DNA from 3 places in the Klenkia terrae genome. Region 1 is predicted to be linked to each of the others. Evidence: riboswitches for the same ligand, from Rfam matches in the RefSeq annotation. Region 1 holds a riboswitch; each other region holds the start of a gene.
What was found. Region 1 has a riboswitch for cyclic di-AMP ahead of UXQ13_RS12225 (VldE C-terminal domain-containing protein). Riboswitches for the same ligand answer to the same signal wherever they lie in the genome.
Positions count from the first base shown of each region.

Region 2: another riboswitch for cyclic di-AMP. It lies ahead of UXQ13_RS21310 (aggregation-promoting factor C-terminal-like domain-containing protein); the one in region 1 lies ahead of UXQ13_RS12225 (VldE C-terminal domain-containing protein).
Region 3: another riboswitch for cyclic di-AMP. It lies ahead of UXQ13_RS17115 (C40 family peptidase); the one in region 1 lies ahead of UXQ13_RS12225 (VldE C-terminal domain-containing protein).

Region 1 is NZ_JBAPLV010000012.1:55,661-62,919, reverse strand. Features, by position in the region: gene UXQ13_RS12250 (DNA glycosylase AlkZ-like family protein) at 1-353, opposite strand, end outside; gene UXQ13_RS12245 (hypothetical protein) at 408-785, shown strand; gene UXQ13_RS12240 (YggT family protein) at 782-1,051, opposite strand; gene UXQ13_RS12235 (zinc-dependent alcohol dehydrogenase) at 1,237-2,439, shown strand; gene UXQ13_RS12230 (protein adenylyltransferase SelO) at 2,436-3,875, shown strand; gene UXQ13_RS12225 (VldE C-terminal domain-containing protein) at 3,877-4,608, opposite strand; cyclic di-AMP (ydaO/yuaA leader) riboswitch at 4,680-4,834, opposite strand; gene UXQ13_RS12220 (M20/M25/M40 family metallo-hydrolase) at 4,936-6,252, shown strand; gene UXQ13_RS12215 (MFS transporter) at 6,249-7,259, shown strand, end outside.
Region 2 is NZ_JBAPLV010000034.1:14,727-21,985, reverse strand. Features, by position in the region: gene UXQ13_RS21320 (YceI family protein) at 1-93, opposite strand, end outside; gene UXQ13_RS21315 (type 1 glutamine amidotransferase domain-containing protein) at 194-748, opposite strand; gene UXQ13_RS21310 (aggregation-promoting factor C-terminal-like domain-containing protein) at 785-1,612, opposite strand; cyclic di-AMP (ydaO/yuaA leader) riboswitch at 1,671-1,789, opposite strand; gene UXQ13_RS21305 (class I SAM-dependent methyltransferase) at 1,933-2,580, opposite strand; gene UXQ13_RS21300 (MFS transporter) at 2,577-3,875, opposite strand; gene UXQ13_RS21295 (polyamine aminopropyltransferase) at 3,933-4,601, shown strand; gene UXQ13_RS21290 (RGCVC family protein) at 4,598-4,816, opposite strand; gene UXQ13_RS21285 (hypothetical protein) at 4,950-5,168, shown strand; gene UXQ13_RS21280 (hypothetical protein) at 5,165-5,605, shown strand; gene UXQ13_RS21275 (WapI family immunity protein) at 5,602-6,066, opposite strand; gene UXQ13_RS21270 (ankyrin repeat domain-containing protein) at 6,063-6,461, opposite strand; gene UXQ13_RS21265 (pentapeptide repeat-containing protein) at 6,471-7,220, opposite strand.
Region 3 is NZ_JBAPLV010000020.1:44,889-52,147, forward strand. Features, by position in the region: gene UXQ13_RS17100 (hypothetical protein) at 1-456, shown strand, start outside; gene UXQ13_RS17105 (serine hydrolase domain-containing protein) at 623-1,936, opposite strand; gene UXQ13_RS17110 (DUF3817 domain-containing protein) at 1,946-2,284, opposite strand; gene UXQ13_RS17115 (C40 family peptidase) at 2,435-3,517, opposite strand; cyclic di-AMP (ydaO/yuaA leader) riboswitch at 3,533-3,690, opposite strand; gene UXQ13_RS17120 (phytoene desaturase family protein) at 3,894-5,417, shown strand; gene UXQ13_RS17125 (DUF433 domain-containing protein) at 5,481-6,158, shown strand; gene UXQ13_RS17130 (PIN-like domain-containing protein) at 6,162-6,581, shown strand; gene UXQ13_RS17135 (NDMA-dependent alcohol dehydrogenase) at 6,602-7,259, shown strand, end outside.

The DNA of each region.
Region 1 (7,259 bases):
TCGGCGGCGAAGGACTGGTTGGCGGCCAGCCACTCCCGGGGCTGCCGGTAGGCCGGCGCCCGCTCCATCCGCGCACGGAACAGCCGCAGGTCGGCCATCGGCCGCACGGTGGCGTGCATCTCGAACAGGGTGCGGTCGACGTCCAGCGCCTGCTGCAGGTCCGCCGGGTCGTAGGCCGCGCCGAGCCGGGTCCACAGCACCAGGTCGGCGCTCGGTGCCACCGCGGCGGTCGGGTCGAGCTGCAGGAGGGCCAGCCGGTCGACGACGTCCAGCAGCCCGGGCGGTCGGTCGGCGTCCAGCAGCTGGGCGCGGACGGCGACCTGCCGGGCCTCCTCGACCGTCAACCGGTGCACGGACGGGACGCTAGCGCGCCCGGGACTGTCGGTGCACCCGGTCAGACTGCCGTCGTGCCTGCCTTCTTCCTGCCCCGCGCCGCCGACCCCGACCAGGCCGAGCGGCTCTACGAGGCGCTCGCCGAGTTCGCCGCGGTCGAGCCGGCCCCGCCCGGCCGACGGGTCGCCGCCGTGACCTTCGAGCTGGACGGCGCCCGCTGGGTGGCCGCGGTCGGCGAGGAGCTGACCGGCACCAGGACGACGAGCCGCATGCGCCGCGGCGAACTGCTCGAGCTCACCGAGGAGCTCACGTCGCCGACCCGGGTGCTGGCCATCTACCCGGGCCCGCCCTGCACCGTCGTCACCGACGCCGCACCGATCACCGGCGCGACCTCGGACTGGGCGAACCCCTTCACCGTGACCCCGGACGAGGTCACGCCCTTCACCGCCTAGAGCGAGAGCAGCACGGACCGCAGGACGACGACACCCAGGAAGACGACGGTGAAGGCAAGGTCGATGCCCATCCCGCCGATCCGCAGGGGCGGGAGCACCCGCCGCACCGGGGCGATCACCGGCTCGGTCACCCGGTGCACCAATCGGCGGGCACCGCCGAGGCGGGCGCCGCTGGCCGGGGCGAGCACGCCCACCCAGTCCACGACGACGCGGGCGATCAGCACGAGCTGGAACAGCAGCAGCACGAAGGCGAGCAGGGCGAGCATCAGGTCTCCTCGGGTCAGGGCACCACCGTCCCCGGCCTGGCCCAGCGTGGGCTGTGCGTGACCTGGGAGTTGCCCGCATGCGCACGGGACCGTTTCGGCCCCCCTCCGCGCTGGGGAGGACGCCGTGGTCACTCCGGCCTGGAGACCACGGGTGCGGTGCGCGCACGACCCGAGAGGAACCAGCGATGAAGGCAGTGACCTGGCACGGCAAGGGCGACATCCGGGTGGACGAGGTCCCCGACCCCACCATCCAGCAGCCCACGGACGCGGTCATCCGCGTGACGACGACGAACATCTGCGGCTCGGACCTGCACCTGGTCGAGCCCCTGGCGGCGTTCATGAACGTGGGCGACGTGATGGGGCACGAGACCATGGGCGAGGTGGTCGAGGTCGGCGGCGAGACCGGCGACCTGCGGGTCGGCGACCGGGTCTCCATCCCGTTCCAGATCTCCTGCGGGCACTGCTGGATGTGCAACCAGGGGCTGTACACCCAGTGCGAGACCACCCAGGTGCGCGACCAGGGCTCGGGCGCCGCGCTGTTCGGCTACTCGTCGATGTACGGCTCCGTCCCCGGCGGGCAGGCCGAGTTCCTGCGGGTGCCGCAGGCGCAGTTCACCCACATCAAGCTGCCCGAGGGCCCGTCCGACGACCGGTTCGCCTACCTGTCGGACATCCTGCCCACCGCCTGGCAGGCCGTGGAGTACGCCAAGGTGCCCGACGGCGGCACCCTGGTCGTGCTGGGCCTGGGCCCGGTGGGCGACTTCGCGGCCCGGATCGGCAAGCACAAGGGCTACCGGGTGATCGGCGTCGACCTGGTGCCCGACCGGCTGGCCCGGGTGCGGGCCCGCGGCATCGAGGTGGTCGACCTGCGCGAGCACGAGGACGACCTGGGCGACGCCATCCGGGACATGACCGACGGCCGCGGCCCGGACTCCGTCGTGGACGCCGTCGGCATGGAGGCGCACGGCTCCCCGGCGACCACCTTCGTGCAGAAGGCGGCCGGGCTGCTGCCCTCCGCGCTGGCCGCCCCGATCCAGAAGGCCGCCGGCGTCGACCGGCTCGCCGCGCTGTACTCGGCGATCGACATCTGCCGCCGCGGCGGCACCATCTCGCTGTCGGGCGTCTACGGCGGTGCGGCCGACCCGATCCCGATGCTCACCCTCTTCGACAAGCAGCTCGGCCTGCACATGGGCCAGTGCAACGTGAAGCGGTGGGTGCCCGAGATCATGCCGCTGCTCACCGACGACGACCCGCTGGGCGTGGACACCTTCGCCTCCCACCGCCTGCCCATCAGCCAGGCGCCGGAGGCCTACGCCAAGTTCCGGGCCAAGGAGGAGGGCTGGCAGAAGGTGCAGCTGAAGCCGGGCCTCGTACCGTCGGAGGGGTGAGCAGCACGCAGACCACCGTCCAGCTCGGCCACCGGTTCGCCGACGCCCTCCCGGAGCTGTCCGTCCCCTGGCAGGCCGACGAGGCGCCGGACCCGCGGTTGCTGGCCCTCGACGAGGGCGTCGCCGCGGGCCTGGGGCTGGACCCGGCGTGGCTGCGGTCGCCGTCCGGCCTCGCGTTCCTCACCGGGACGCAGGTGCCGGACGGCGCCCGGCCGGTCGCGCAGGGGTACGCCGGCCACCAGTTCGGCAACTACAGCCCGCGGCTGGGCGACGGCCGGGCGCTGCTGCTCGGCGACCTCGCCGGGCTGGACCTGCACCTCAAGGGGTCCGGGCGCACCCCGTGGTCGCGGGGCGGTGACGGGCTCGCGGTGGTCGGCCCGATGCTGCGCGAGTTCGTGGTCAGCACCGCCATGCACGCGCTGGGCATCCCCACCACCCGCTCGCTGGCCGTGGTGGCCACCGGGCGGACGGTGCAGCGGGAGACGCCGCAGCCCGGCGCCGTGCTGGCCCGCACCGCCTCGAGCCACCTGCGGGTGGGGTCCTTCCAGCTGGTGCGGGCCACCGAGGACGTCGATCTGCTGCGCCGGCTGGCCGACCACGCGATCGCCGCGCACGTGCCGGCCGCCGCCGACGCCGACAACCCGGCGCTGGCGCTCTACGAGCACGTCGTCGCCGTCCAGGCCGACCTGCTCGCCCGGTGGATGCTGGTCGGGTTCGTGCACGGGGTGATGAACACCGACAACATGACGATCTCCGGCGAGACGATCGACTACGGCCCGTGCGCCTTCCTGGACGCCCACGACGCCGACACCGTGTTCAGCTCGATCGACTCCGGTGGCCGGTACCGCTACGGCAACCAGCCGCTGGCCGCGCAGTGGAACCTGGCCCGGCTGGCCGAGGCCCTGCTGCCGTTGATCCACGAGGACCCGGAGCAGGCCATCCCGACCGCGGTGGCGGTGCTGGAGACGTTCCTGCCCCGCTACGAGGTGGCGTGGGCCGCCGGGATGCGGGCCAAGCTCGGGCTCGGCCCGGACGTCGACACCGACGCCGACCCGGCGCTGGTGACCGACCTGCAGGCGCTGCTGGACGCGAACCACCCCGACCACACCGGGTTCTTCCGGGCGCTGGGCGCGGCGGCCCGCGGGGACGCCGAGCCGGCCCGCCGGCTGGTGCTGGACCTGGCCGGGTTCGACGCCTGGGCCGCGCGCTGGCTGGCCGCCGGCCCCGACGCGGACGCCATGGACCGGGTCAACCCGGTGTACGTGCCGCGCAACCACCTGGTCGAGGAGGCGCTGGACGCCGCCACCGCCGGCGACCTCGGCCCGGTCGAGCGGCTGGTCGAGGTGCTCCGCCGTCCCTTCGACGAGCGCCCCGACCTCGCCCGCTACGCCGAGCCGGGCCCGGCCGGCGGGTTCGTCACCTACTGCGGGACGTGAGTCAGCGGTAGTTCACGTGCACGTGGTCCTCGTGGTTGGCGGTGACCCCGCCCCGGTCCTCCATCGCCACCCAGGACCCACCGGGTGAGGACAGGATCCGACGCTGGTAGATGAGGTACTCGACCCCGAGTTCCGACCAGTTGGCGATCTGGTAGTCGATGAGGGCGTTCCCCAGGTCCTCGTCGCCGAGCACCATGTAGTCCAGCGCGAGACCGGACGGGTGACCTCCCGGGTCGGTGGCGCTGGCCCGGGTACCGCCGATGGTGATGGCCCCGGCACCCGGGACGTTGCTCACCACGGCGTCGGCCGCGGCCTGGGTCACCGGGCGGACCGGGCCCGCGGAGTTCGTGATCTGCGCAACGCCTGCGACGGCGGCCGTCGACACCGATGCTTCGGCCGCCGACTCCGCTGCCTGGGCTGCGGCTGCGGCCGTGGCGGCCTCGGCGGCAGCGGCCACCGCGGCGGCGGCCTCGGCCGCGGCGGCGGCCTGCTGGTCGAGCACGGCCTGGTCGGTGGCAGCCTGCGCGGCGGCGGCGGCGACCTGCTGGTCCTCACGCGTGCTGCGGCTGGCGGCCAGGTCGGCCAGCTGGCCGAGGTCCGGGGAGGTCTGGGCGGTCAGGCCCAGCTCCGCGGCGACGCTGGCCGGCTCGGCCACGGCGACGGGGGCCGCGGGGGCAGCACCGACCAGCACGTTGGCCAGGACGGCGCCGGCGGCGGTGACGCCGAGGTACATCGCCGGGCGGTGCCGACGGGAGGGAGCGCGGTGGTGCCGCGCACGGGGGGACGCCATCCGGCGGAACTCCGATGTCTTCCAGTGGCCGCCTACCGAGTTAGCTGACGGGTTCGGGCGGGAAGTCGCCCTACCCCCTGCCGGTCACGTTCGACCAGCAGCGGGATGCACCCCAGAACTGCGATGGGTCCCCGGCTCGCCCTCGCGGGCGACTCGACGGCGTCACCCCTGCGGGGCGACGGCACCACGGTAACCACCTGCACAGCTCCGACCAAGGAATCACGGGCGATTCGTCACGTGATGTCGCCCGCGCGTGACAGCATCCCGCGCGTGAGCGAGCACCCCGCCGTCCGAGCGCTGCAGGACCTCGTCCGCCAGCCCACCGTCGCCGAGCGCGACCCGGCCCGCACCGACCCGGCGCCGTTCGTCGCGCTGCGGGCGGCGCTGGCCGAGCACTTCCCGCGGCTGCACGAGCTGGAGCGGATCGAGATCGAGCCGCACGCGGTGCTGGTCCGCTGGCCCGGCCGGACCGATGCCGGTCCCGTCGTCCTGATGGCGCACCTGGACGTCGTCCCGGTCGAGGGCGCCTGGACGCACCCCGCCTTCGGCGCGGAGATCCACGACGGCATGGTGTGGGGCCGCGGCACGCTGGACGACAAGGGCGCCGTGGTGGGCATCTGCGCCGCGGTCGAGCAGCTGCTGGAGCGCGGCTTCGTCCCCGCCCGCGACGTGTGGCTGTCCTTCGGTTCGACCGAGGAGGTGTCCGGCACCACCGCCACCGACGCGGTCGACGAGCTGCGCCGGCGCGGCGTCGCGCCCTGGTTCGTGCTCGACGAGGGCGGCGCGGTCGCCGCCGACGCCTTCCCGCTGGTGCGGGCCCCGCTGGCCGTCGTCGGGGTGACCGAGAAGGGCGTCACGTCGGTCGAGCTGGTCGCCGAGGGCGCCGGGGGCCACGCCTCCACCCCCGCCCGCGGCGGGCCGACCGCCCGGCTGGCCGCGGCGATCACCGCGCTGGAGAAGGCGCCGCTGCCGCTGCGCGCCCCCGCCCCGACGCTGGAGCTGCTCCGCCGGCTCGCCCCGCACCTGCCCGCGCCGCTGCGCCCGGTGCTCGGCCGGGCCGACCGGCTGGCCCCCGTGCTCACCCGGGTGCTGCGGGCCGCCGGCGCCGAGGCCGCCGCCATGGTCCGGACGACGGTCGCGGTCACCACGCTGTCCGGCTCCCCCGCCCTCAACGTGATCGCCTCCACCGCCCGAGCCGGGGTGAACATGCGGGTGATGGTCGGCGACACCGTGGACGGCGTGCTGGACCACGTGCGCCGCACCGTCGGGCCCGGCATCCGCGTCGAGGTCGTGGAGCGCAACGAGCCCAGCCCGGTCTCGCCCTGGGACGACGGCGCGTTCGCGCTGCTGGAGCGGATCACCGGCGAGCTGTTCCCGGACGCCGTCCCCACGCCCTACGTGATGATGGCCGCCACCGACGCCCGCTTCTTCACCGGCCTGTGCGACCGGGTCTACCGGTTCACCCCGTTCCGGATGACGAAGGACCAGCGGGCGACCATCCACGCCGCCGACGAGCGGATCGGCGTCGCCGATCTGCTGGCCGGGGTCGACTGGTACCGCCGCCTGGTCGAGGAGCTGCCGGCATGAGCACCGTGACCCGCCCGGGCGCGCAGACCCTGTTCGCGATCGTCGGCGCCCTCTCGGTGGTCGAGGTGGCCAGCGGCGTGCTGCAGGGCTTCTACACGCCGGTCTTCACCGACGTCGCCCGCGCGCTGGGCATCGGCGACGGCGACGTGAACTGGTTCGAGGCCGCCCAACTGGTGGCCTCGGCGCTGCTGGTCCCGGTGCTGGCTCGGCTGGCCGACCTGCACGGCCACCGGCGGGTGCTGCTGGTGTCCACCGCGGTCACCGCCCTCGGCACGTGGGTGATGGCGCTGGCCCCGACCACCGGCGCGGCCGGGTTCGGCGTGTTCGTCGTGGGCTCGGCGCTGCAGGGCGCCTACGTGGTCTGGCTGCCGCTGGAGGTGGCGGTCGTGCACCGCCGCGCGGCCGCCGACGACCGGCGCACCCGTCGGGCGGCGGGCACGCTGGTCGCCTTCCTGCAGGTGGGTGTGCTGGTCGGCGCGCTGAGCAGCGGGGCGCTGGTGACCGTGCTGCCGGTCCCGGTGCTGCTGGCCCTGCCGGCCGTCGTCGTCACCCTGTGCCTGGCCGTGGTGCGGTTCGGCATCGAACCGGACAGGGCCCGGGCACCGGGTCGCCTGGACCTACCCGGCCTGGCCCTGCTGACGACCGCGCTGCTGCTGGTGATGGCCGGGCTGGTCGCCGTCCGGCTGCTCGGGCCCGGCGCCGTGCTGCCCTGGCTCCTGGTCGCCGCGGGGCTGGCCACCCTGGTGCTGCTGGTCCGGGTGGAGGCCCTGCAGGCCGAGCCGCTGGTCGACGTGCCGGTGCTGGCCGCGCCGGGGCAGTGGCCGATCCAGCTCACCGCGTTCCTGTTCGGCATGTCCGTGCTGGGCGCCCAGGTGCCGCTGTCCACGTTCGCCCGGGCCGACCCCGCGGTGACCGGGTACGGCCTGGGTGCAGCCGCGTCGTTCGTCTCGGTGCTGATCGGGCTCTACGTGCTCACCCTGCTCGCCGGCGCGCTGCTGCTGCCGCTG
Region 2 (7,259 bases), on a different contig from region 1:
GTCAACGGCGTACTCGCCGGACACGTCGGCCAGCGCCGTGGTGGCGTCGTCGAAATCGGTCTCGCCGGTCTGGCTGGCGCGGTGCTTGGCCACGGTGGACCGTCCTCCCAGGGGGTTGCAAACCCTGCAAGTCTGACGGGTGCACCTCGGTCGTGCACAGCCGGGGCCCGCGCGACCCCTGGTCAGCCGTCCGTCAGGCGCCGGCGAACAGCTCCACGGCGGCCCGCGAGAAGGCCGGGACGTCGTCGGGGTTCCGGCTGGTGACCAGGTTGCCGTCCCGGCAGACCTCCTCGTCGACCACCGTCGCGCCGCCCCGGCGGAGGTCGCCGCGGATGCTCGGGTAGGAGGTCAGCGTGCGGCCCTCCAGCACCCCGGCCTCCAGCAGCGTCCAGGGCGCGTGGCAGATCGCGGCCACCGGCTTGCCGGCGTCGAAGAACGCCGAGACGAAGGCCAGCGCGCCCTGGTCCTGCCGCAGGGTGTCGGGGTTGACCGCGCCGCCGGGCAGCAGCAGCCCGTCGTAGTCGGCCGCGGACACGTCGGCCACCAGGTGGTCGACCTGGTAGGTCGCCCCGGGGTGGATGTCGCCGTCCACGCCCTGCACGCGGCCGTCCTCGACCCCGTCGGGCACCGACAGCAGGTGCACGGTCGCCCCGGCGGCCTCGACGGCCTTGCGGGGCTCCTCGAGCTCGATCGACTCGACGCCCTTGGCGGCGAGCAGCGCGATGGTCTTGCCGGTGAGTTCAGCCATGGGGACCCGGTTCCCCGAGCCCCCGGGGGCGGAAACTCAGTACCAGCCGACGGCCTCCGACTGCGCCCAGCCGCCGCACGGCGAGCCGTAGCGCTCCTCCAGGTAGATCAGCCCGGCGTCGATCTGCCGGAACCCGTTGGAGGTCTTGGCGATCCCGGTGCCGGCCCAGGTGGAGTTCAGGAACTGCGGGATGCCGTAGGCGGTGGAGGTGGGGTTCTGCGCGTCGGGGTTCCAGCCCGACTCCCGGCCCCACAGGTTCTGCAGGCAGGAGAACTGGCTCGCGTCGCCGTCCAGCTGGGCGAGGGCGTAGTCGTGGAAGTCCGACGTGGTGGCGTTCTCCGCGGCGGCCTCGGCGTCGGCGGCGGCCTGCGCCTGGGCGGCGGCCGCGGCCTCGGCGGCGGCCTGCGCGGCCGCGGCGGCCTGCGCGTCGGCGGCGGCCTGGTCGGCGGCGGCCTGCACCTGGGCGGCGGTGGCCTCGTCGGTCTCGCGCTGCGCGCGGCTGGCGGCCAGCTCCTGCAGGTGCCCGGACAGCTCGGTGGCCGCCTCGGTGCTGTCGGCCGGTGCGGTGATGCCCAGCTGCTGGGCCACGCTGACGGCCTGCGCGGCGGGCTCGGTCGTGGTGTCGGCCTCGGCGGCGGGTCCACCGCCCACCAGGACGTTGACCAGGACGGCGCCGGCGGCGGCCGCGGCCAGGTACACCGCCGGACGGCGGACCGGGGCCAGGCGGTGGCGTCCGCGGGCGACGGCGGCGACCGTCTCCTCGGCGGAGCGGACCACCTCGAACTCGGCGGTGATGGTGCCGACGCGGAGGAGGGGCTGCTGGCCGTCGCGGCCGGCGGGTCGTGCGGAATGGCGTGCGCTCATGCGGGCGGGGCTGGTCCTCGTCTTCCGGGTGCACGGACCACGTCGGTCGGTGCTGCCGCCTACCGGGTTAGCTGACGGATTCGGGCAGGAAGACGCCCTACCGCTCGGCCCGCGGGAGCGGGTCGGGCGGATTCACCCCAGTGCTGCGGTGGGTCCCCGATTCACCTGGTGCCGTGGGCTGCGCTGCCCCGACGGTGACTCAGCGGCGTCCGGTGCGGTCTCCCGGGGAGGGAGGTGCGGCCGACCGGACAAGCCCACGTTACGAGTCCGTGACAGAAGAACACAAGCGGCGGGGTCGAGTTCCACAGGTGTTGTTCGGCTCAGGGCAGTCGCCACACCGTGGTGCGGCGCGCGACGTCCACCCCGGAGTCGGGGACGTCGTACCCGGCGACCTCCCGCAACCCGTCGGGCAGCTGGGACCGGCCGGGGTCGCCGACCAGGACGGCGGCCCCCCGCGCCCAGGCGGTGAACAGCCACGGCCGGACCCGGTCGGCCATCCGCAGGTCGTAGAACACATCGCCGGCCAGCACCACGTCCACCTCCGGCAGGTCGTCGTCCAGCACGTCGCCCACCGGCTCGACCACCGCGACGCCGTTGGCGGCTGCGTTGAGCGGCATCACCGCCAGCGCGTACGGGTCCACGTCGCTGGCCAGCACCCGCTCCGCACCGGCCAGGGCGGCCGCGATCGCGACCAGGCCGCTGCCGGCGCCCAGGTCCAGCACCGTGCGCCCGGCGACCAGCCCGGGGGTGTCCAGCACGTACCGGGCCAGCCCCTGCCCGCCGACCCAGGCGGCCGCCCAGAACGGCGAGGCCTCCCCCGGGCCCGGGACGCCGTCCACCCGGCCCTGGTCCTCCATGGCCTGCCACAGGACGGCGACGTCGTCGGCCAGGTGCAGCGCCACCTCGGGCACCAGCGGCGGGCGCACCAGCCGGGTGTGCCGCGCGAAGAACCCGGCGGGCACGCTCACCGGCGCCGCATGCGGCTGGCCATCGCGGTGTACAGCGGGGTGAGGACGACGCCGTCCCCGGCCAGGCGGTCGCGCAGCCGCCGGCGGTGGGTGAGCACCCCGGCCAGCCCGATCGCCCAGAACAGGTACTGGACGGCGAAGGCGGCCTTGAACGAGCCCAGGTCGTAGTCGGTGGAGGCGCCCGGGGTGAGCGCGTCGAGCACCGCCCCGACGGCCAGGACGGTCAGCAGCGAGGCGACGAACCCGCCGATGTTCACCACACCGGTGGCGCTGCCCAGCCGGTGCACCGGGTTCCAGGTGCGGGCGTAGTCGAAGCCGATCATCGAGCCCGGCCCGTTGGTGGCCAGCACGACGACCAGCACCACGAGCAGCCAGAGCGGGGCCCGGCCCGGCCACAGCAGGACGACGGTCCAGGCGGTGATGGTGGCCCCGGAGATGCCGAACACCAGGGCCGACCGGCGCAGCGGCCAGCGCCCGCACAGGGCGCCCAGCAGCGGGCCGACGCCCATGCCCACCACGACCAGCAGGGTGAGCAGCCCGGCCGCGGTGCCGGCGGACAGCCCCTGGCCCAGCACCAGGAACGGGTAGCCCCACAGCAGCGCGAACACGGTGCCGGAGAACTGGGTGACCAGGTGGGTGTACAGCCCGATCCGGGTGCCCGACTCGTGCCAGGCGCCGGCCACGTTCTCCCGGATCTCGGCCCAGCCGGCCACCGGCGCCACCGGGGTGCCGGGCGGGGCGTCCTTGAGCGCGGCGACCACCAGGACGACGACCAGCACCCCCAGCGCCGCGGCGCCGGTGAAGGTCGCCGTCCAGGAGGTGTGGTGCAGGGCGAGGACCAGCGGGTAGGCCGCCGCGATCTGGCCCACCTGGCCGAGGATGCCGGTGAGCTGGGTGATCACCGGGACGGTGGGCCCGGAGAACCACAGCGTGACCACCCGCAGCACGCTGATGAACGTCATCGCGTCCCCGGCCCCCACCAGCACCCGGGCGGCGATCGCGGTCGGCACGTCGGTGGCGTGGGCCAGCAGCAGCTGCCCGGCGGCCATGGTCAGCGCTCCGGCGGCGACCATCGTGCGGGAGCCGAAGCGGTCCAGGGCGATGCCGACCGGCACCTGCAACCCGGCGTAGACGGCCAGCTGCAGGACCAGGAACAGGCTGACCGCGGACGCCCCGGCGGAGAACCGCTCCTGGGCGTCGACGGCGGCCACGCCCAGCGAGGCGCGCTGGAAGACCGCGACCGCGTAGGCGAGCAGCCCGACCACCCAGACGACGTAGGCGCGGCGGGAGTTCACGCCTCACGATGACACCACTCGTCGACACGGCATTCCCGCCCCGGCAGGATCGACCCGGTGCGGGAGGAACTGGGACGGGTCAGCGGGCCGCACGGCGAGGTCGCGCTGTGGCGCCGGACCGACGACGACGGCGCGGTCGTGACCGAGCTCGTGGTGGACGGCGTGTTCGCGATGGACGACGTGGACACCTCCACCGAGCGCGCGCTGGCCACCGAGGCGCTGGCCCGGGTGGACGGCGCCGAGCTGGCCGTGCTGGTCGGCGGGCTCGGCCTGGGCTGGACCACCGCGGCGGTGCTGCGCTCCCCCGGGGTGGCCGAGGTGGTCGTGGTGGAGCTCGAGGACGCCCTGCTGGGCTGGGCCGCCGACGGGCTGCTGCCGGGGCTGCGGAGCACCGCGGACCCCCGGCTGGACCTGGTGGCCGGCGACGTCGCCTGCGCGTTCACCCCGGGCCGGTACGACGTCGTCCTGCTCGACGTGGACAACGGACCCGAGTTCCTGGTGCACGGCTCGAACGCCGGCCTCTACGGGACGGCCGGGCTGACCCGGGCGCTGGCCGCCCTGCGCCCGGGCGGGGTGCTGGCCATCTGGTCGGCCGACCCGGCCCCGGCGCTGCTCGAGCGGCTGGCCGACACCCCGGGCACCCGGGACGTCGAGCAGCTGGTGCTCCCCGTCGAGCGCGAGGGCCGGGTGTTCGAGTACGCGATCCTGCTGGCCCGCTGCGGCTAGGTGTTCTGCTGTCCCGTGGGGCAGCTGCACCCCGGGTTGGTCAGCACACCGCGGGCGACCTGGTCGGCGCTGGCCGCGCAGTACCGGGCGGAGATGCGGTCGTGGGCCGACAGCGGGTGCGGGCACACCGGGCAGAGCGCCTGGCCCGGGTCCTCGGCGTGGGTGGCGGTGGGGGTGTTGCTGGGGGTGTCGGTCGTGGTCGGGAGGGTGCTCAACGCGGACGACCTGACTGCGCCGGACGACGGCGCGGTGGGGAGTGCACCCCGATCTGGGAGCTCCCACGCTACGCGACGCAGAGAACTGCGTAAACGGTGTTTGCTGGTGGCGCTGGGCGGACATCAGGTCGGCATGACCTCTCCGAGCGACACCACCGAGACCCGCACCTTCGCCGACCTGGGCAAGGAGATGTGGTCCTACCTCACCGGCAAGGGTGCGGCCATCAACTACGAGTTCGTCGACATGACCGTCGAGGTGCCCCGCGAGATCGGCGCCGACGCGCCCCGCGCGACCTGGAAGCTCAACGGCACCCTGCGCATCACCACCGCCGAGGGCGTCTCCCAGGGATGACCACCGGCCCGCTCGCCGTCCGGGCCGACCTCACCCTGGAGTCGGGCGGGCTCACCGCCCGGCTGACCGGCGACGGCACCCGCCTGGTGCTCGACGCGTCGGACCCGGTGGCCCTGTGGCGGGCGGCGGCCGGGATCCCCTGTCCGGCCGGCGTCACCGTGCGCCGCGGTCCCGGAGCCCTCGGCGAGCTCGCCGGGGTGCTCGCCGCGCAGGGGCTGCACCTGGACGTCACCGGTCCGCGCGGCCGGATCGCCGAGCTCGGGGCCGGCGTCTCTTCCCCGACCGGGCGGGTGCTCACCGGGTCCCCCGCCGTCCGGCCGGGGTCCGTGCGCACCGTGGCGGCGACCGTCTCCACCGGGCTGCGGCTGCGCCCCGGCCTGCTGCTCGGCGCCGCGGCCGCCGTCCTGCTCCTCCGCCGGCTGGTCCGGTCCCGCTAGTCCCCCGCCGACACCGTGGCGGCCCAGTCCCGGGCCGCCACGGTGAGGGCGTCCACGTCGACGTCCAGCGGCACCCCGCCGCCCAGCCGCGACCCGGTCGCCGGGTCGGTCCAGGCCGCCGGCCCGGACAGGTGCACCCGCAGCAGCCGGCGGTCCTCCCGGGCGGCGTCCAGCACCCAGGACAGCGACGGGTCGGTGAAGACCAGCCCCTCCCCCAGCACGCCGTCGGGCCGGTCGGCCACGGCGTGCAGCCAGCCGGCCAGCCGGTGGCCGTCCCACGGGGTCAGGCAGGGCTCGCGGAACACCCACTGCCGGCCGTCGGCGGTGCGCACCTCGCCGCGCACGAGCAGCAGGGTCTGCGTCCAGTCCGGCCGGTCCAGCTCGACCGCCCGGACCTCGAGGGTCTGCCGGCGGAGCACGCGCAGGTCCAGCACCGCGCCGTCCACCGACTCCAGCCTCATGCCGGCGGCCGGTCCAGCAGGGCGGCCATCTCGTCGAGGCCGAAGAAGGCCGCGGTGGCCCGGGCGTCGGGTGACCCGTCCGCGGGGTCCGCACCGGCGGCCAGCAGCGCGGTCACCGACGGCACCGACCGGCGGAACACCGCGGCGGCGAGCGCCGTCTGGCCCCGGTCGTTGACCCGGCCGTGGTCTGCGCCGCGGTCGAGCAGGGCGGCCACCGTGCCCGGGTGGTCGTGGTAGGCGGCCAGCACCAACAGCGTGTCGCCCTTGCCGTTGGTCAGGTTGGCCGGGACCCCGGCGTCCAGGCAGGCGAGCAGCTCGTCGGTGCCGCCGCTGCGGGCCAGGTCGAAGACGTGCTCGGCGAGCGCGACGACGTCGGGGTCCACCGGGGAGGTCACCGGCCGAGCCTAGGCACCGGTGGTCCAGTGCGCGGGTCGGGCGACCCCGTCGTCGAGCCGGGTGGCCGCGTCGCCCCGGGCGGCCTCCAGCTGCGCCGGGGTGACGAACAGCGAGCGCCGCAGGTCCGCGCCCTCCAGCCGGGCCCCGCGGGTGTCGGCACCGGTCAGGTCGGCCAGCCCCAGGTCGGCCCGGCGCAGGTCGGCACCGAGCAGGACCGCCCCGCGCAGCACGGCACCGCGCAGGTCGGCACCCCGCAGGTCCGCGCCGACCAGGTCGGCGCCGCGCAGGTCCCGGGGACGGCGGACCGACCGGCGGGCGTGCGCCCCGGCCCGGGTCAGCGGCCCGTTCACCCTGCCCCGGACGGCGTCGACGTCGGTGCCGCGCAGCTCGGCGGCCGACCGGGCCACCCGGGTGGCCAGGTCCTCCTCCGCCGCGGCCAGCTCGGCGGCGAGCCCGGCGGGCAGCTCGAGCGCGCGGGCGGCCCGGACCAGCCAGCGCAGCTCCTGCAGCGCCCGCACGACCGGGAACACCGTCGACACCTGGTGCAGGGCCGTGCGGTCGCGCCGGTCCAGGCCCGGGAACACCGCGCCGGTGACGTGCTGGCCGGCCCCGAAGCAGTCGTAGACCACGCAGCCGGGGAACCCCAGCGGGCGCAGCCGGTCGTGCACCCCGCAGCGGTCGTCGGCGGTCAGGTTCGGGCACGGCGTCCCGGCCGGCTTGTCCAGGGCGAAGTCCGCACCGCGGGAGAACGCCGGCACGACGCAGCACAGCGCCGCGCAGCGCGTGCAGTCGGCCTG
Region 3 (7,259 bases), on a different contig from region 1:
TGGTTGGTCCGCGGCGCGGCTGCCGGCGCGGCCGGGACGACGGTGCTGAACACCGTCACCTACCTGGACATGGTGCTGCGCGGCCGCGGCACCAGCAGCACCCCGGAGCAGACCGTCGAGGCGCTCGCGGACAAGGCCCACGTCGGGATCCCCGGCGAGGGCGAGACCCGGGACAACCGGGTCTCCGGCCTGGGCCCGCTCACCGGGATCGCCGCGGGCGTGGGGGTCGGCGTGCTCGCCGGGTTGGCCCGCGCGGCGGGCTTCCGGCCGAACCCCGTCGTCGGCGGCCTGGTGGCCACCGTCGGGGCACTGGTCGGCGCGAACGGCCCGATGGCCGCGCTGGGCATCAGCGATCCGCGGACCTGGTCGGCCACCGACTGGGCCGCCGACGTCGTCCCGCACCTGGCCTACGGCTTCGCCACCCACGCCACCCTGGCCGCCCTCGACCGCGCCTGACCGCCGGCCTCGAGTGACAGCTGAGGGTGGTTCCGGCGCCCTCGAGACCGCGCTGAGCTGTCACTCGGTGCGCTGGCCCCCGGGTTCAGCAACGGCCGTCCTGGCTCACCGGCGTCGGTGAGCCAGGACGCACGTCGGTGGACCCAGCTGATCCACGCCGCAGGGGTCAGCGCCAGCCGGCGGGGTCGACGCCGCCGGGGACCGGGGCGGCGGGGTCGTAGGGCTGCCGGGTGAAGACGAACGTGGCCAGGTCCAGGTGGTCGTCGGCGATCCGCAGCGTCTCGCCGGCGTAGTAGCCGTCCAGCCCGACCCAGCTGCCGTCGGCCCGCCGGGTGAACCGGCTGGCCCGTCCGCCGCGGCCGGGCAGCGGACCCAGGTGCAGCAGGCCGCCGGCCTGCGCGCGCAGCACGTGCGGCGCCGGGCCCCAGAACCAGACGCCGAGGACGTCCAGCGGCACCGGCGGCGGGGACGGCGTCCACGCAGGCCCGACGTACGGCTCGGCGGCCTTGAGGTCGGCCAGCAGACCGGGCACGAGTGGGTCCAGGCCGCTGGTGGTGTTGGCCAGCATCACCGCGCCGGCCGCCTCGGACCGGTCGACGAACACCCCGGCCAGGAAGCCCGGCATCGACCCGCCGTGCCCGACCAGCGTGGTGCCCTCGACCCGCACCACCTGCAGACCGAGCCCGTAGGCCGACCAGCCGGGCGCGGAGAAGTCCACCCCGGCGGGCACGGTCATCTCCGCCAGCGTGCCGGGGGCGAGCACGTCGCCGGTGTCGCCCAGCAGGAAGGCGGCGAACCGGCCCAGGTCGGTCAGCGTCGCCCACAGCTGGCCGGCCGCGTCCATCACCCCGGCGTCGTGCTCGGGCTCGGGCAGGACGACGTCGGCCCACGGGTGGACGGCGGTGCCCTGCGCGGCGGCACCGGACGGGCGAGGCGTCGTCCGGGTCATGCCCAGCGGTGCGAGCACCTCGGCGGTGACCGCCTCGACCCACGGCCGGCCGCGGTGCCGGGCGACCAGCTCGCCGAGCAGGCCGAAGCCGAGGTTGGAGTAGTGGAACCGGCGCGCGGCCCCGAGGACGACGTGCTCGGGGCCCAGCTGCAGGTCGGCCAGCGACCCGCCGGGCACCCGCTCCCACCAGCCGCCCGGGCTCTCGCTGGAGGCGCCGGCCAGGTGCGAGAGCAGCTGGCCCACGGTGCGGTTGCCCAGCGGGGTGCCGGGGACGTGCCGGTCCAGCGGGTCGTCCAGGCCCAGCCGGCCCTCGTCGCGCAGCCGCATCACGACCACCGCGGTGATGCTCTTGCTGATCGAGCCCAGCCGGTACTGCACGTCGATGTGCGGGTCGGCGACGTCCCCGCGCCCGGCCGACCAGGCCAGCCCGCCGTCCCGGACGACGCCGGCCACCAGGCTGGGCGCCCGGCCGTCGCGCTGCACCTGGGCGGTGCGGGCCAGCAGGGTGCGTGCGGTGGTGGGCTCGACCATCCCCGCAGGCTAGGTGGTGGTGACCGGTGCGCCCACCGGCAGCCGACCGTCGCGGACGGCCCGCCGCTCGAACCACACGGTCATGAACGGCGGCACCGAGGAGACCAGGGCCAGGACGACGGTCGGCAGGTCCCACCGCAGCACGCGCCAGGCGACCAGCGCGAGCACCACGTAGACCACGAACACCGCCCCGTGGATCGGCCCGGCGACCTGGACACCGACCTCCGACGTGCCCAGCACCCACTTCACGAACATGCCGGCCAGCAGCAGCGCCCAGCTCACCGCCTCGGCGAGGGCGACGACGCGGAAGGCACGGGCGACGGTCCGGGGTGCGAGGAGGGCGGCCACGACCTGTCCCAACGAGGCGGGCCCGGCCGGCGTCCCCGGGTGTGACGGACCCCGCACCAGACCCCCGCACCGGACCCCCGCACACGGCCCCGGACACGACGGAGCCCCGGTCACCGAGGTGACCGGGGCTCCGTGCTGCTGCGGGGTGGCTCAGCCGGCGAGGCGGCGGTACGCCGTGGGCGAGGAGCCCATCGCGTCGATGCTCGACACCTTGACCACGTCACCGGACGTCGGGGCGTGCACCATCATGCCGTTGCCGATGTAGATGCCGATGTGGCTGACCGGGGAGTAGAACGCCACCAGGTCACCAGGCTGCAGCTCGCCGCGGGAGACCGACTGCCCCATCACGGCCTGCGCCTTGCTCGAGTGCGGAGCGGCGATGCCGGCAGCGGCGTAGGCGTACTGCACCAGCCCCGAGCAGTCGAAGCTGTCGGGCCCGGCAGCGGCCCACACGTACGGGTCACCCACCTGGGCCAGTGCCGTGTCGACGGCGGTCTGCGCAGCCGCGGAGTTCGCGACCACGGAGCCCACCGGGCTGGTGGGGGCACTGCTGGAGCCACTGGAGCTGCTGGCGGCGGGCGCGGTGTCACCCGCGGCGGCGACGGCGGCGCGCTCGGCGGCGGTCAGCGCGTCGTACTGCGCCTGGTAGTCCGCGATCTGGGCGTTCAGGTCGGCCTGCTGCGCGGTGACCGCGTCCAGCTGGGCCTGGGCCTGCGCAGTGGTCTGCTCGGCCTGCTGCTGCGCGGCGGCGGCGGCCTCGTCGGCCTGCTGCGCCTCGCTGAGCACGTCGGTGTTGTGCTGGGAGAGCAGGTCCAGTGTCGCGGTCTGCTCGACGAACTCACCGGCCGAGGTGGAGGTGAGCAGCGCCTGCAGCGAGGTGAGCTGGCTGCCGCCCTGGTAGGCGGTGCGGGCGACGTCGGTGACCGAGCCGCGGGCGGCCTCGAGGGCGGCCTGGGCGGCCTGCGCGGTGGCGGCGGCCTGGTCGGCGGCGGCCTGGTCGGTGTCCAGCGCGACGCGGGCGTCGTTGAACTGCTCGGTGAGGACCTCGAGCTGCTGGCCCCGGTCGACGATCAGCTGCGCGGCCTCGGCCGAGGTCGTCGGCTCGGCGGTGTCGCCGGGGGCGGCCACGGCGGGGCTGGCGGTCAGCAGGACCCCGGCGGCGGCGAAGAGGGTGATGACGGCGCGGCGCCCGCGGAGGGCAGGGCGACGCGCGGACAAGCTGGTACTCGCCATGTGCGGCGGGTGGTCCCTTCTTCCAACGAGCCGCCTACCGAGTTAGCTGACGGATTCGGACGGGAAGTTCGCCCGGCACGTCGACCTGGGTGGTCGTCGTGCTTCACCCCAGTGCTGCGGTGGGTCCCCGGTCCACGTCCGCCCCGGTGGTGCTGGAGGGGCGGCTGTGGTTCGGCGGCGTCCGGCCGGTGCCACCAGGGAGAGGTGGCGGAACGATCCGTCCGGACGTGGCGACGGTAAGGGGGTTGCCGACTCGTGACAAGTGAGGCCCCCGCGATTGTGGACTTCTCCACGTCTGCGCCCGGAACACGCCATGAGCACGCTCACAACGCGTGAGCGGACGACTGCGACCCCGCCGGTCGGTCACCATGCCGGGATGCGCTTCGACGTGGTGGTGGTGGGCGGCGGTCACAACGGTCTGGTCGCGGCGGCGTACCTGGCCCGGGCCGGCCGGTCGGTGCTGGTCCTGGAGCGCCGGGCCGGCCTGGGCGGGGCGGCGGTGAGCGAGCAGGTCTTCCCCGGCGTCGACGTCCGGTTGTCGGCCTACTCCTACCTGGTCAGCCTGCTGCCCGACCGGGTCGTGGCCGACCTGGACCTCGACGTCCGGCTGGCCGACCGGGCGGTCAGCTCGGCCACCCTGCTCGGCGACCGTGCACCGGTCGTGGAGCGCGACCCCGGCCCGGTCACCGCGCAGTCGTTCCGCGACCTCACCGGGTCCGACGCCGAGTGGGCCGGCTGGCAGCGCTTCTACGACCGGCTGGCCACCCTGGCCGAGGACCTCTCCCCCACGCTGGTCGAGCCGTTGCCGACCACCGCCGAGCTGGAGCGTCGGCTGCGCGACCGGCAGCTGTACCGCGACCTGCTCGAGCGCCCGCTGGCCGACGTGGTCGCCGACCACCTGGACTCCGACGTCGCCCGCGGGATCGCGCTCACGGACGGGCTGATCGGCACCTCCGCCGACGTGCACGCCGCCGACGGGCTGGCCGGCCGCTGCTTCCTGTACCACCTGGTCGGCAACGGCACGGGCCTCTGGCGGGTGCCGGTCGGCGGCATGGGGGCGGTCAGCGGCGCGATGGCCGACGCCGCCCGCCGGGGCGGCGCCGAGCTCCGCACCCGGGCGACGGTGACCGCGGTCGAGACCCGCGACGACGGCGTCACGGTGCACTGGACCGACGACGACGGGACGACGCACGCGGTGGACGCCGGCCACGTGGTCGCCGGCTGCGCGCCGGCCGTGCTCGACGAGCTGACCGGGGCGGCGCCGGGCCCCCGGCCGGTGGGCGCCCAGCTCAAGGTGAACATGGTGCTGACCCGGCTGCCCCGCACCCGGTCGGGCCTGGACCCGGCGGTCGCGTTCGGCGGCACCTGCCACGTCGACGAGGCCGCCTCGCAGATCGACGCCGCCTGGGCGCAGTCCTCGGCCGGCCGGCTGCCCGACGTCATCCCGTTCGAGGTGTACTGCCACTCCCTCACCGACCCCTCGATCGTCGGGGACACCGGGCTGCACACGCTGACCCTGTTCGGGCTGCACACCCCGGCCGACCTGTTCACCGCCGACCCGGTCGGCACCCGCGAGGAGGCGGTCCGCCGTGTGGTGGCCCAGCTGGACGCCCAGCTCGAGGAGCCGCTGGCCGACTGCCTGGCCACCGACGGGGAGGGCCGCCCGTGCCTGCAGGCGTCATCCCCGCTGGACGTCGAGGCCTCGCTCGCCATGCCGGGCGGGCACATCTTCCACGGCGACCTGGCCTGGCCGGTGGCGACCGAGGCGCAGCCGGCGGGCACCTGGGGCGCGGCCACCGCCCACCCGCGCGTGGTGGCGGCGTCCAGCGGCGGCACGGTCCGCGGCGGTGCCGTCAGCGGCCTGGGCGGCTACGCGGCCGCCCGCCACCTGTTGGGGTGACCCACCGGACATCCCGTCCACAACCGTGACGCCCGCCGGGCTCAGGGATGGGATGATCCGGAGGTGACGGTGTCCATGCTCGACCGGGCCATCTACTCCTTCGGGGATGTGGACCGCCTCGTCGGCCTGCCCGCTGGCACCGCCCGTCGTTGGCTCGACGGGTACGAGCGCTCAGGGTCCCGCTACGAACCCGTTCTCCGCGAGCACTCCGACGGTTCGGCGGCCGTCACCTGGGGTGAGCTCGTCGAGGCCCGCCTGCTCGCCGAGTTCCGTTCCCGCAAGGTGTCCATGCAGAGGATGCGTCCGGCGGTCGCTGCCCTGCGCGACGAGTTCGGGCGTTACCCCCTGGCCCATGCGCGCCCCTTCCTGACCGTCGACAACCGAGAGCTCGTCCGCCGCATGCAGGATCGACTCGAGCTGGACCCCGACCTGAGTCTCGTGGTCGTTCGCAACGGTCAGGTGGTCCTGTCGGCCGCTGCGGAGCGGTTCCAGCACTCGGTGCACTACGAGGACGACGCCGTCGCACTCATCCGGCCTTCCGCAGCGACACCTGACGTGACCATGGACCCCGCCCGGTCCTTCGGGCAGCCGACTGTCCGAGGAATCCGTACCGACGCCATCGCCGAGGACTTCCGCGCCGGCAGCGAGAGGGACGAACTGGTCGAGCTGTACGACTTGACGCCGACCTTGGTGGATCAAGCGATTCGATTCGAGCTGATCGCCGCCCGCGACGCCGCCTGACCGGTGGCCGCGCTGGCGGGGGTCACGTTCTTCGCCGACGAGAACTGCCTCGGCATGGCCCGTTGCCTCTTGAAGGAGGGCCGGGACGACGTCGTGCACCCGGGCCACGTCCTGCTGCCCGACGTACCTCTCGGTTGCCCGGACCTCGAATGGATGGCGACCATCGCACGCCACGACCTCGTCGTCCTCACCCGCGACAGACGCATCCGGACCCGGCCGGCGGAGTTGACCGAGTACCGGTCTCAAGGCCTGCGCGTGGTGTTCCTCGCCGGGAAGACCGATCGACGACCCAGCGAACAGGCGGCACTGTTCCTGCGACACGAGACCCGTCTGCGACGGGAGATGGTCAAGCGAGGCCCTGGTCCATGGGCGCTGACGATGAGCGAACGCGACCTCCGGCCGATCGACCTGCCCGACAACTGACCACCTGCTAGACAGCGGGGGTGGAGACGACCGGCGCGGTGCTGCGCGGCGAGGGTGGCCGGTACGAACTGGTGACGCTGGAGGTCGGCGACCCCGGCCCCGGTGAGGTGCTGGTCGAGATGGCCTACGCCGGGCTCTGCCACTCCGACGAGCACCTGCGGCACTCCAACGCCGGCGGGAAGTACCCGATCGTCGGCGGCCACGAGGGCTCGGGCGTCGTCCTGGCCGTCGGGCCGGGCGTGCGCCGGGTCGCCCCGGGCGACCACGTGGTGGCCAGCTTCCTGCCCGCCTGCGGCACCTGCCGGTGGTGCGCGTCGGGCCGGTCCAACCTGTGCGACCTGGGCGCCACCATCGCCACCGGTCAGCTGCCCACCGGCACCTGGCCGTTCCGGCTGGACGGCGAGCCGCTGGGCGGGTTCTGCATGGTCGGCGCGTTCGCCCGGCACTCGCTGCTCAGCGAGGCCTCCTGCATCCGGATCGACCCGTGGCTGCCGCTGGACACCGCGGCGCTGATGGCCTGCAGCGTGCCCACCGGGTGGGGCTCGGCGGTCTACGCCGGCGGCACCCGCCCCGGGGACACCGTCGTCGTCGTCGGCTGCGGCGGGGTGGGCGCCAACGCGGTGCAGGGCGCCGTCCACGCCGGGGCGTCGAACATCGTCGCCGTCGACCCGGTCGCGT